3 regions of the Paenarthrobacter sp. TAF1 genome follow, and region 1 is predicted to be linked to each of the others. Evidence: riboswitches for the same ligand, from Rfam matches in the RefSeq annotation. Region 1 holds a riboswitch; each other region holds the start of a gene.
The links. Region 1 has a riboswitch for S-adenosylmethionine ahead of metX (homoserine O-acetyltransferase MetX). Riboswitches for the same ligand answer to the same signal wherever they lie in the genome.

Region 1 (3,817 bases):
GGTGACGTCATTGGCACCCGCTGATGGCGGCCGAAGCATTGTTTGGACAGCGGTGTCCAGGGCCGGGACCAGCCCGGATCAGGGGAACGGTCAGATGGTGACGGCTCCGGAGGCGGTTTCGAAAGTGACGGCCATGATGCCCGGCGTGCCGCGTGGTGCTATCCACTGGACCGCGACGTCCTCGAGAGGCTTCTCCACTGGCTCGCCCAGCCATTCGGTCACGCGTTCGGCGGAGCCCGCGATCGTGAGGCTGGACATCTTCACATCGCTCTCGTACACCTTGGACGGGTGAAGTGAGGGGTCGCCCTCCCACTTGAGCAGGTACGGCACCTGGGGATCGGCGATCAAGCCGAGGATGCCGATCTGCTGCCACACCAGTTCGCGGCCGTCAGGGAACTTGCGGTTGCCCGGGACTGCTGCGCGACCGAGGCGTTCCTCAAACGGGGCGAGGTCGTCAACTGCCACGCACCAGCCCATCCAACCGCCGCCGGCGGCTGAGCGTGCACGGACAGCTTGGCCGAAGGGTGCTTTGTCGGAAGCAGGGTGGTCCAGGACCTCCACGACTTCCAGGTACTTGTTATCCGCAAGGGGAATGATCATGTTCCGGGTGCCGAAGCGCGGGTGCACTCCGCCCCGGACTGCGTCCACTCCCAGAGCCGCGGAAATTCGTTCGGTAGTGGCCAAGAGGCCATCTCGTTCACAGGCGTAAGAGACGTGATCCATGCGCATGGCTTCATCTTGGCACTTTGTGATCGGTGTCTCAGCTAAGCCAACCCTAACTAAGGTGGGATCTCGCGACGGGCGTCATGGAAGGTCGCAAAAGAGCCCATATATTCTGCTGGCGTCACAAAGCTGTCCAAGGACCCGGACACTTCCTAGACTGGCCGCAGCTTCCTTCCCGCAGCTATTCCGCCGACCACACGCGCCACGAACAGGAGAATTCCATGTCCCAAGGATGGTCTTTCGAAACCCGCCAGATCCACGCAGGCCAAGAGCCGGATGCCGCCACGGGCGCGCGTTCCCTGCCGATCTACCAGACAACGTCGTTCGTTTTCCCGAGTGCTGAAAGCGCGGCCAACCGCTTTGCCCTGGCCGAACTGGCTCCGATCTACACCCGGATAGGCAACCCCACGCAGGACGCCGTGGAACAGCGCGTCGCGAGCCTCGAAGGCGGTCTGGGTGCACTGCTGCTCAGTTCGGGCCAGGCAGCCGAGACCTTTGCCATCCTGAACATCGCCGAGGCCGGCGACCACGTCGTCGCGAGCCCCAGCCTCTACGGCGGCACGTACAACCTGCTGGCCCACACGCTGAAGAAGTTCGGCATCTCCGTGACTTTCGTCGAGGACCCGGACAACCTCGAGCAGTGGCGTGCGGCCGTCCAGTCGAACACCAAGCTGTTCTTTGGTGAAGTCGTCTCGAACCCACGCCAGGACGTGCTGGATATCGAAGGCGTCGCCGGTGTCGCGCACGAGGCAGGCGTGCCTCTCATCGTCGACAACACCCTCTCCACGCCGTTCCTCATCCGGCCCATCGAGTGGGGCGCGGACATTGTGGTCCACTCCGCAACCAAGTACCTCGGCGGACACGGTTCGGCGATCGCAGGCGTGATCGTGGACTCGGGCAACTTCGACTTCGGCAAGGACCCGGAGCGGTTCCCCGGCTTCAACACCCCGGACCCCAGTTACAACGGCTTGGTTTACGCCCGCGACCTGGGCAAGGACGGAGCGCTCGGAGCCAACCTTTCCTACATCCTGAAGGCCCGTGTCCAGCTCCTTCGCGACCTCGGCTCGGCCGTGTCGCCGTTCAACGCGTTCCTCATTGCCCAGGGCCTGGAAACCTTGAGCCTGCGGGTGGAGCGCCACGTCGCCAACGCCACCAAGGTGGCCGAGTGGCTGGAAGCGCATGACGACGTCGAATCGGTCGCCTATGCGGGCCTGCCGTCCAGCCCCTGGTACGAGCGGGGCCGCAAGTACGGACCCCAGGGCACGGGAGCCATCGTGGCCTTCAACATCAAGGGTGGCGTAGAGGCCGGCAAGCGCTTCGTGGACGGTTTGGAGCTGCACTCCCACGTCGCCAACATCGGTGACGTCCGCTCCCTGGTCATCCACCCGGCGTCGACCACGCACAGCCAGCTGACGGTCGAGCAGCAGGTAGCCGCCGGCGTCAACCCGGGCCTAGTCCGCTTGTCCGTGGGCATTGAGCACATCGATGACATCATTGCCGACCTCGAAGCCGGCTTCCGCGCGGCCAAGGGCGCCTGAACGGGCAGTCCACGCCTGCAGCTGACGCACCCGGCTGACGGACCCGGGGTGTCGTCCACATCGACGATTATTCGCCGGACGGCACCCCGGAGTGCTCTTTCGTGAATGAAGCTGCCCTTGAACGTCACACTGGTGTCACATTCTTCGCCATAACGGTGGTGTCTTTCCTAGACTCTACGTATTAGGTCATGAGTGCCAGCAGATAGCCCCGGCTTGCTGGCCGGCAACCCTCCTTCCGCGGTGGGGTGCCCCGGGTGAAGACCTGGCCTGTTCGCACGCAAGGCGACGGGCAAGCGCGAAGTTAGGTGTCAAAGGAATGACCATCACTGCTACAGCACTTCCCAAATCCGGAGAAGAAGACGGAACCGTCAAGTACGCGGGCATAGGGCCGCTGGCGCTCGAAGCCGGCGGTCACCTCCCCAACGTCGTGTTGGCGTACGAAACCTGGGGACGACTCAACGCCGACGCGTCCAATGCCGTGCTCATCCAGCATGCGCTGACGGGCAGCACCCACGTTGCCCGCGGAGCCACGGACGAGGAAGGGTGGTGGGAGCAGTTGGTGGGTCCGGGCGCCACCATCGACACCAACAGGTTCTTCGTTGTCTCCATCAATATCGTGGGCGGCTGCTATGGCAGCACCGGCCCGTCCTCCGATGCGCCGGACGGCAAGCCGTGGGGTTCCCGGTTCCCCCTGGTCACTCTTCGCGACAGCACGGTTGCTGAGGCCCGTTTGGCGGACCTCTTGGGGATTGAATCCTGGCACGCGGTCCTGGGCGGCTCGATGGGTGGGGCCAGGGCCCTCGAATGGGCTGTCACGTTCCCGGAGAGGGTCAACCGCTGCGCCGTCATTTCGGTGGGAGCCTACAGCACCGCCGAGCAGATTGCCTTTGCGCAGGCCCAAACCCTGGCCATCCGGCAGGACCCGCACTTCAACAATGGGGACTACTACGGCGGTCCGGCTCCGGAACACGGACTTGCCCTGGCCCGCCGGATTGCGCACATCACGTACCGTTCCGCCCTGGAACTGGATCTCCGCTTCGGCAGGGAAGCCCAACATCAGGAAACGCCGCTCTCCGCAGCAGTCCTGGGGGAGCGTGGTCGCTACCAGGTGGAAAGCTACCTGGACCACCAGGGGACAAAGCTTGTGCGGCGGTTCGATGCCAACAGCTATATCGCCATCACCGAAGCGTTGATGTCCCACGACATCAGGCGGGGACGGGGCACACTGCAGGAAGCACTTTCGCGTGCCACCGCCGAGTTCTTTGTTGCTGCTGTGGACACGGACAGGCTGTACTTCCCGGCCCAGTCCAAGGAACTGGCGGCAGCACTGCCGGGGAATGTTCCGGTCCACACCATCCAGGCGCCGATCGGCCACGATGGCTTCCTCACGGAAATCGGCCAATTGTCGGAGCAGCTTCGCGGGGCGTTCTTCGCCTGACCGTGAGGAGCCTGTTCGTAGAGTTGCCTGTTTGTGGACGTGCCTAGCCGTTCATGATCTCCCCGCGTTGTTTCATGTAGTCCTCCATGGCGATCTGGCCATTGGTGAACTTCGCATC
Region 2 (3,817 bases), on a different contig from region 1:
GTGTGGCGCATGAGCTGCTTCACCGGTCCATCGATGAACTCCTTGGTGCCCAGGATCGCGCCACCGAGGACGCGTCCCTGGCCGTCGATGTGCTTGGTGCCTGAGTACACAATCACGTCGGCGCCCAGCTCGCCACAGCGCTGCAGCAGGGGGGTGGCAAAGACGTTGTCGACGACGACAGTCGCCCCAGCGGCATGCGCCAGTTCGCTGACAGCCTGGATGTCCACGATTTCCTGCATCGGGTTGGACGGTGACTCGAAGAAGACGGCGGTGGTCGGCTCGGAGAGAGCCTCACGCCACTGGTCAAGGTCCGGTCCGTCCACAAACACGGTCTCCACGCCCCAGCGCGGAAGGATCTCGTTGAGGATCACGAAGCAGGAGCCGAAGAGGGAACGGGCAGCAACCACGCGGTCACCGGCAGCCAGCAGGGCACCCAGTGCGGTGAACACGGCGGACATGCCGGACGCCGTCGCGAAGCAAGCCTCGGTACCTTCGAGGAGGCGCAGCCGCTCCTGGAAGGTGGCCACGGACGGGTTGCCGTAGCGGGAGTAGACGAAGCGTTCGTCCTCGCCGGTGAAGGCGCGTTCTGCCGCGGCGGCGGATTCGTAAACGAAGCCGGAGTTCAGGAAGACGGGTTCAGCCGTTTCCTGGAAGTTGGTACGGTCAAGTCCACCGCGAACGGCCTGGGTGTCGGGGCTCCAGCCGGCGGCGTCAGGATTGAAAGTCACTTACTCGGTCCCCAGATTCGTTGGCAGGCCACGGTTCTTCCAACCATTGACGGTGCGTTCGCCGTAACGGTCGGGTTCGCCCTCAAAGCCTTCAAGGACGTTGTAGGCGGTGAAGCCTGCCTGCGTGGCGGCGATGGCGGCGGCGATGGAGCGCTGGCCGGAGCGGCAGATGAAGACGAGCTCCACGCCGTCGTCCTCGGGTGCCTGTTGTTGCAGGTCCTCGATGAAGCGGGAGTTCGGGATGCCGCCGGCGAGGTTCCACTGGATGAACAGGGGATCGTTCTCGGTGGCTTTCGTGTCGGGGATTCCGATGTGGGCCCATTCGCCCTCGGTGCGGACGTCCACCAGGATGGCGCCCTGTTCAAGCTTGGCCCACGCGTCTTGCGGGGTCAGGTCACCTGCGTAGCTCATGCGTGGCCCTCGAATGCTTCTTCGTCGTCGGTATCCAGTTCATCAACGGCGTTGGCGACTGCGGCATCGGCGCTGGCAATCGCGGCGGGCAGGACGACGGCCTGCGCGACGATCACGTCGGTTCCGTTGAACGTGGCGGCGGGGCTGCCGTGCAGTACGTACCCATCCGCCAGGGCGTTGGTGATCCGCTCACAAAAGTCGCGGGTATCCGGGCCTGTTATCAGGCGGTAAGAGAGTTTTTCTTCAGTGGGTTCAGGCATTGCTGGTGCTCCTCAGTCACGCTTGCAGTTCGAGTTGTCGATACGCCGAGTAGTCACCTGAGGCACCCCGCCGGAGAGAGGGTTGCCGACCAGCAAGTCAGGGCTTTGCGCTGGTTCTCATTACTCAAGAAAAACGTAGCATTCACGACGACGGCCCGCACGGCGGCCGTCGTCATGTTGCGTAACCGGGCGGTACTGGAGTACGGGTCCAATTAAGACGTCCCGGGAGCATAATTGACGCAGTACGACCCCCTGTAACTTCGTATGAAATCAGGTCGCGGTGAACGGACAGAGCAGTTCTACACTCAAGCCCATGCTGCATTTTGGTTGGTTCGTGGGGCACGGTTTCGGGGTGCAGGGCTGGGGCACTCCGGGCTACAGCCTGGGGTACGACTGGAAGAAGCCCGCCCTGTACCAGGAGGCCGTGCGCGCGTTCGAGCTGTCCGGGCTGGACCTGTTCATCATCGAGGATTCCCTGACCGTCCCGGACACCTATGGCGGTACTGCCGAGGTTTCGCTGGCCCATGCGTCCTTTGCGCCGAAACACGATCCCTTGGCGTTGGTCCCGTACTTGCTTTCCGCCACGGAGCACCTGGGGATCGTTCCCACGGTCAGCGCTTCCTTCTACCCGCCCTTCACCGCGGCCCGGCTCCTCGCTACCCTGCAGCACTTCTCCGAGGGGCAGCTCGGATGGAATGTGGTCACCTCGGGCAGCGATCTCGCCGCGCAGAACTACGGCTTGGACCAGCAGATCGAACACGACCTCCGGTACGAAAAAGCGGAGGAATTCGTCGACGTCGTCAGGCGGCTTTGGCGTAGCTGGGAGGCCGACGCTGTACTTGAGGACGTTTCAGCCGGGGTGTTTGCGGACCATACCAAAGTGCATCCGATCAACCACGACGGCGACTTCTTCAAGGTCCGTGGGCCGCTGAACACGGCACCGTTGCCCGAGGAACCCGTGCTTGTCCAAGCGGGCGCCTCTCCGCGGGGCAAAGCGTTTGCCGGCGGTCACGCGGATGTGGCAATTGCGCTCGCCCGCGGCGTTGACGGTATGAAGGCCTACCGGGATTCGATCCGGGCCGAGGCGGCGAAAGCCGGGCGGAATCCCGACGACGTGAAGGTGCTTTTCGTGCTGAAGCCCACCGTGGTGGGTTCCACAGCCGAGGCCGAGGAGCTACGGGCGCAGCGCCGGGAATTGACGCAGCGTGACATCGACAGCCAGCTCAACTCCATCTCCTACCTGTCCGTGATCGACTTTAAGAAGTTCGACCTCGATGCCCCGCTTCCGGAGTTGAGCACCAACAGCAACCAGGGCACGTTGGAGCACTTCGCCAAGGCTGCCCCTCCCGGGTCCACGCTGCGCGAAATCCTGCAGGCACGCAGCGGTGGTGCGGGGGATTCGATCATCGGCACGGTGGGAGAAATTGCGGATTATCTGGAGGAGACCGGCGCGGCGGTAGGGGGCGACGGCTTCCTGTTCTCCGGCTTTGTTGATCCGGTGACCGTGCACGGTGTGCTGGACAAGCTGACCCCGGAACTCCGCCGCCGCGGCCTGTTGAGGAAGAGTTACGGCAACGGCGGATTCCGCCAAAACCTGCTGGATTTCTAATGGGCATTTTCACCATCGGGACGGGCCCCGTTTCCGCATTGGCTGTGGCGGAAGCGGCTGCGGATCCGACGTTTCACGTGGAACTCAACCAAGATGCGTTGAATTTGATCGGACGGGGAAGGGAGATCGTGGAGCAGGCGGCCGCTTCCGGCCAACGGGTCTACGGCCTGAATACCCTTCTAGGGTCAGGCCGGGACACTGCTGTGGAGGAGAAGTCCCTCCTCGCCTACCAGGTGCAGGTCATCAGGTATCACAACAGCGGCGTAGGCCCGTATCTGGATCGTGCCGCAGCGCGCGCAGTGATCCTGGCCCGGCTTGTCGGGTTCAGCCGGGGCGGCTCCGGAGTGCGTGCCGGGACCGCCGGGTTCTACGCCGAACTGCTCAACCGCGGCGTCTACCCCGCCATCCCGCGGGAAGGGTCCGTGGGTTCCTCCGACCTGACCCAGCTGGCCGCCGTCGCTGCCGTAGCCCTGGGCGAGGGGGAAGCGTTCGACGCCTCCGGCATGCTGGTGCCCGGCGCCAAAGCCCTCGCGGACGCCGGCCTGCAAGCCCTGCAACCTGCTGCCGGAGAGGCCTTGGCCCTGGTGAGCGCCAATGCCTACTCCGTGGGCGCGGGAGCCCTCGCCTTGGTGCGCCTGCAGCACCTGGCCCGGCTCGCCGACGTCGCGCTTTCATTGTCGCTGGAGGCGATCGCAAGGTACGACGGCGGCGGAAACCTCAGTCCCTTTTCGCCGGCCATCCAAGCGGCCAAGGCGGTTGACGGCCAGCGGGACTCGGCCGCCGCTGTTCGACGGCTTCTCAGCGGTGGC
Region 3 (3,817 bases), 460 kb from region 1:
TCACGAACCTTTCAGGCCTGTCATGTGGCCCTGTCATTGGAGCAATAGTAGCCGGGAGGCACGCCAACAGGGCCACTGCGGGCGTAACCAAGTCCAAAGGATCTTGACTGTTACTCCGATCACAACATATCCTCATAGGCAACAAGTGTTGTCTGTGAGGCACACAACACATCCCCAAGCTCCAAACCCAAATCTCCAATCATCCGCACAGAGACTTCGACGCATCGCAGGGGTATCGTCGAAAACCCCAACCTCCGTGCATCAGCTCCAAGGACCGTTCATGGAATCTTCGGCTATTAATATCGCAATCGTGGTGGTGTACCTGCTCGCCATGCTGGCCTTCGGCTGGTGGGGCAAGTCCCGCACAAAGAACAACAGCGACTTCCTGGTGGCCGGCCGCCGCCTGGGACCCTTCCTCTACACAGGCACCATGGCCGCCGTGGTCCTCGGTGGCGCATCCACCGTGGGCGGCGTGGGCCTCGGTTACAAGTTCGGCATCTCCGGCATGTGGCTCGTGGTGGCCATCGGCTCCGGCGTGCTGCTCCTTAGCCTCCTGTTCGCCGGCACCATCCAGCGGTTGAAGATCTACACGGTCTCCCAAATGCTGAGCCTGCGATACGGCAGCAAAGCCACCCAGACATCCGGAATCGTGATGTTGGCCTACACCCTCATGCTCTGCGCCACGTCCACCGGCGCCTACGCCACCATCTTCGTGGTGCTCTTCGACTGGGAACGCTGGTTGGCAATCGCAGTCGGCGGCGCCATCGTGCTGGTCTACTCCACCATCGGCGGCATGTGGTCCATCACCCTGGCAGACCAGGTGCAGTTCCTCATCAAGACCGTAGGCATTTTCTTCCTGATGCTGCCGTTCGTCCTGAACGCAGCCGGCGGAATGGACGGCATCCGTGAGCGMCTTGACGCCAGCTTCTTCCAGATCGACGGCATCGGCGTCCAGACAATCATCACTTACTTCGTGGTCTACACCCTCGGCCTCCTGATCGGCCAGGACATCTGGCAGCGCGTCTTCACCGCCAAGACCGCCACCGTTGCACGCTGGGGCGGAGCTACCGCCGGTGTTTACTGCATCCTCTACGGCATCGCCGGCGCACTGATCGGCCTGGCTGCCCGCGTCGCCCTCCCGGACATCGATGTCGCCAACCTCGGCAAGGACGTTGTCTACGCAGAGGTGGCAACCCACATCCTGCCCGTCGGCATCGGCGGACTGGTGATGGCCGCGGCTGTGGCTGCGATGATGTCCACCGCTTCGGGCGCCCTGATCGCCGCCGCTACGGTGGCCCGCGCAGACGTTGTCCCGTTCGTGGCCAGCTGGTTCGGCAAGACGATCAACACAGACGACACGGAAAACCCCGAGCACGACGTCAAGGCAAACCGCTACTGGGTCCTGGGCCTGGGCATCGTTGCAGTCCTGATTTCCATGGCAGCGCAGGACGTCGTTGTTGCCCTGACCATCGCCTACGACATCCTGGTAGGCGGACTCCTGGTCGCCATTCTCGGCGGCCTGGTCTGGAAGCGCGGAACGGGCATCGCGGCTGCATGGTCCATGGCAGTCGGCTCAGTTCTGACACTGGCCCTGCTCATCATGTACGCGGTTGGTGTCATCCCGAGCGAAGACGGCGTCTACGCCAACGAGCCCATCTACTGGGGCCTCGGTGCTTCTCTGGTGGTTTACGTCGTGGTCTCCCTGCTGACTCCGCCCACGGACGCAGCCGTCCGCGAGGCCTGGGACAAGCGCGTAGCCGGCGCCATCTCCGAGGAACTGCCGCCGGAAGTCCACCCGGTGGGCAGCAGCAAGTAACCAGGCAATACCCGACGGCGGTGCCGCCCCCTTCACGGGGGCAGCACCGCCGTCGTTTTGTTCCCGGCAAAAGGGCCTTCATAACCGCAGGTGCGGTACTGTTGTCCCAGCTTCAAGAGATGTGGCGCCAAGCTCCGACTGGCCATGCACCAACCCCATGTTCACGGGTGGTTCGGATGAGGAAGCGGCCCGTCCCGGACCTGAGACAACCGAGCGGGCAAGAGCACTCTCCACAGGAGCAGCACCTTGCCGTATCAGAGCGATACCAGCCACGCCCACAGCACCACCGGCCAAACCGAAGCCCGGACCGTCACGGTGATCCCCGCCGTCGACCTTTACCTGGGCACGGTCACCATAGTGGCCAGGAACGAAACCCTGTTCTTCCGGCATCCCCATCCGCAGCAGATCGCCAAAGCGCTGGCCCAGGCCGTCCGGCCCTCAACGTGGTGCGAGGCGTCCCGGACCCTGACGGTTACTGTGGCCGCGACAGGAAAACGGGATGGCCAGCCGCGCCTGTTCGCCCTCGGCAGCCGGGACGAGGACTAGATTTCCTCTTCCTCCCCACGGAATTCCTCGGTCTCATCGATCGGCACCACCCGTTCATCGTCCTCGGGGGCGTCCACTTCCTCAACCCAGGGCTCGTCCACTTCCTGGTCTTCGGCGTAGTCGTAGGCCGGGTCCGACTCGATGGTGGTGCGTTCCGGGTACTTGGCGTGTGATTCGGTGGTGTCCATGGTGCAACCTCCGTCCCGTGGGCCTGTAAGAGCCCGCTAACCGAGTGCGGGGAGGCTCCCCGCCCCTGTCCTTCCATCTGAGCACCGGCCAAAGCGAGGGTCAAGCAGAGCCGGAAATTACGGTACACCGAACATTCCAGCTAAGGAATACCAGCCAAAAAACCCTGCAAATAAGCGGTAGTGTGGGGCGTGCAATGGGGCCGCAACTACCCCACCCAGCACAGGAGATAAAGTGCAGATGCACCAGGAATCCCACAGTTCGTCGAGCCCCGCTCCGGACCCCGCCATCGAACCCACAGCCCTCCACCACACCGCAGACCCGGCAGCACCCACTGCGTCGGACATCAGGCGTTGGCGGCAGTACCTTGCCGATGAACGCGCCGAGGCTGCGGTCTACCGCGAACTCGCCCAGCGCCGCGACGGCGAGGAACGGCAGATCCTGCTGGCTCTGGCCGAAGCCGAAGGGCGGCATGAAGCGCACTGGCTCAAACTCCTGGGTGAGCACGCAGGCATGCCCAAGGCAGCTTCCGCCCGCAGCCAGTTCCTGGGGTTCCTGGCCCGCAACTTCGGTTCGGTCTTCGTCCTGGCCCTGGCGCAACGTGCAGAGGGCCGCTCCCCCTACGGAACCGAGCCGGCCGCCACCCCCGCGATGGTGGCCGATGAACAAATCCACGAGGAAGTAGTCCGGGGCCTGGCGACCCGTGGACGCAACCGGCTCTCGGGTACCTTCCGCGCAGCAGTTTTCGGCGCCAACGACGGTTTGGTGAGCAACCTGTCGCTGGTCATGGGCATGGCCGCGACGGGTGTACCGAGTTCCGTGGTCCTCATGAGCGGCGTTGCAGGGCTCCTGGCCGGCGCACTGTCCATGGGTGCCGGCGAATACGTCTCCGTCCGCTCGCAACGCGAACTGCTCAACGCCACCCTCCCCACCCAGGCCACCCTCACCGCAGCCCCGTCGCTGGACATCGACCACAACGAGCTGGTCCTGGTTTACCTGGCACGCGGCATGACCCGCGAAGCCGCCGAGCACCGGGCAGCCGAGCGCATGGGATTGTTCAGCTGCGACTGCGATCCCAGCCTCTCCCTGCAGCCCGAGAAACCGGTGGCCGATGAGCATGAATCGGTGGGTTCGGCGTGGGGCGCGGCGCTGTCCAGTTTCTGCTTCTTCGCCTCGGGAGCCATCGTTCCGATCCTGCCCTTCCTTTTCGGGATGACGGGTATGGCCGCGCTCCTGGTGGCCGGAGTCCTGGTGGGCATCGCGCTGCTG

Region 2: linked by a shared signal. The riboswitch ahead of AB4Y81_RS13220 (DUF1737 domain-containing protein) and the one ahead of metX (homoserine O-acetyltransferase MetX) in region 1 are both predicted to bind S-adenosylmethionine.
Region 3: linked by a shared signal. The riboswitch ahead of AB4Y81_RS10555 (hypothetical protein) and the one ahead of metX (homoserine O-acetyltransferase MetX) in region 1 are both predicted to bind S-adenosylmethionine.

Annotation. Positions count from the first base shown of each region.
Region 1 covers NZ_JBFRDO010000005.1:55,312-59,128, reverse strand. Annotated here, with positions in the region: gene AB4Y81_RS08600 (VOC family protein) at 91-729, opposite strand; partial or broken gene AB4Y81_RS08595 (bifunctional o-acetylhomoserine/o-acetylserine sulfhydrylase) at 924-2,261, shown strand; SAM riboswitch class IV at 2,446-2,563, shown strand; gene metX (homoserine O-acetyltransferase MetX) at 2,578-3,699, shown strand; gene AB4Y81_RS08585 (hypothetical protein) at 3,743-3,817, opposite strand, start outside.
Region 2 covers NZ_JBFRDO010000009.1:32,349-36,165, reverse strand. Annotated here, with positions in the region: gene AB4Y81_RS13230 (O-succinylhomoserine sulfhydrylase) at 1-728, opposite strand, end outside; gene AB4Y81_RS13225 (rhodanese-like domain-containing protein) at 729-1,139, opposite strand; gene AB4Y81_RS13220 (DUF1737 domain-containing protein) at 1,136-1,399, opposite strand; SAM riboswitch class IV at 1,413-1,524, opposite strand; gene AB4Y81_RS13215 (NtaA/DmoA family FMN-dependent monooxygenase) at 1,680-3,008, shown strand; gene AB4Y81_RS13210 (aromatic amino acid ammonia-lyase) at 3,008-3,817, shown strand, end outside.
Region 3 covers NZ_JBFRDO010000005.1:512,017-515,833, forward strand. Annotated here, with positions in the region: gene AB4Y81_RS10550 (sodium:solute symporter) at 281-1,816, shown strand; SAM riboswitch class IV at 1,927-2,046, shown strand; gene AB4Y81_RS10555 (hypothetical protein) at 2,063-2,362, shown strand; gene AB4Y81_RS10560 (hypothetical protein) at 2,359-2,550, opposite strand; gene AB4Y81_RS10565 (VIT1/CCC1 transporter family protein) at 2,789-3,817, shown strand, end outside.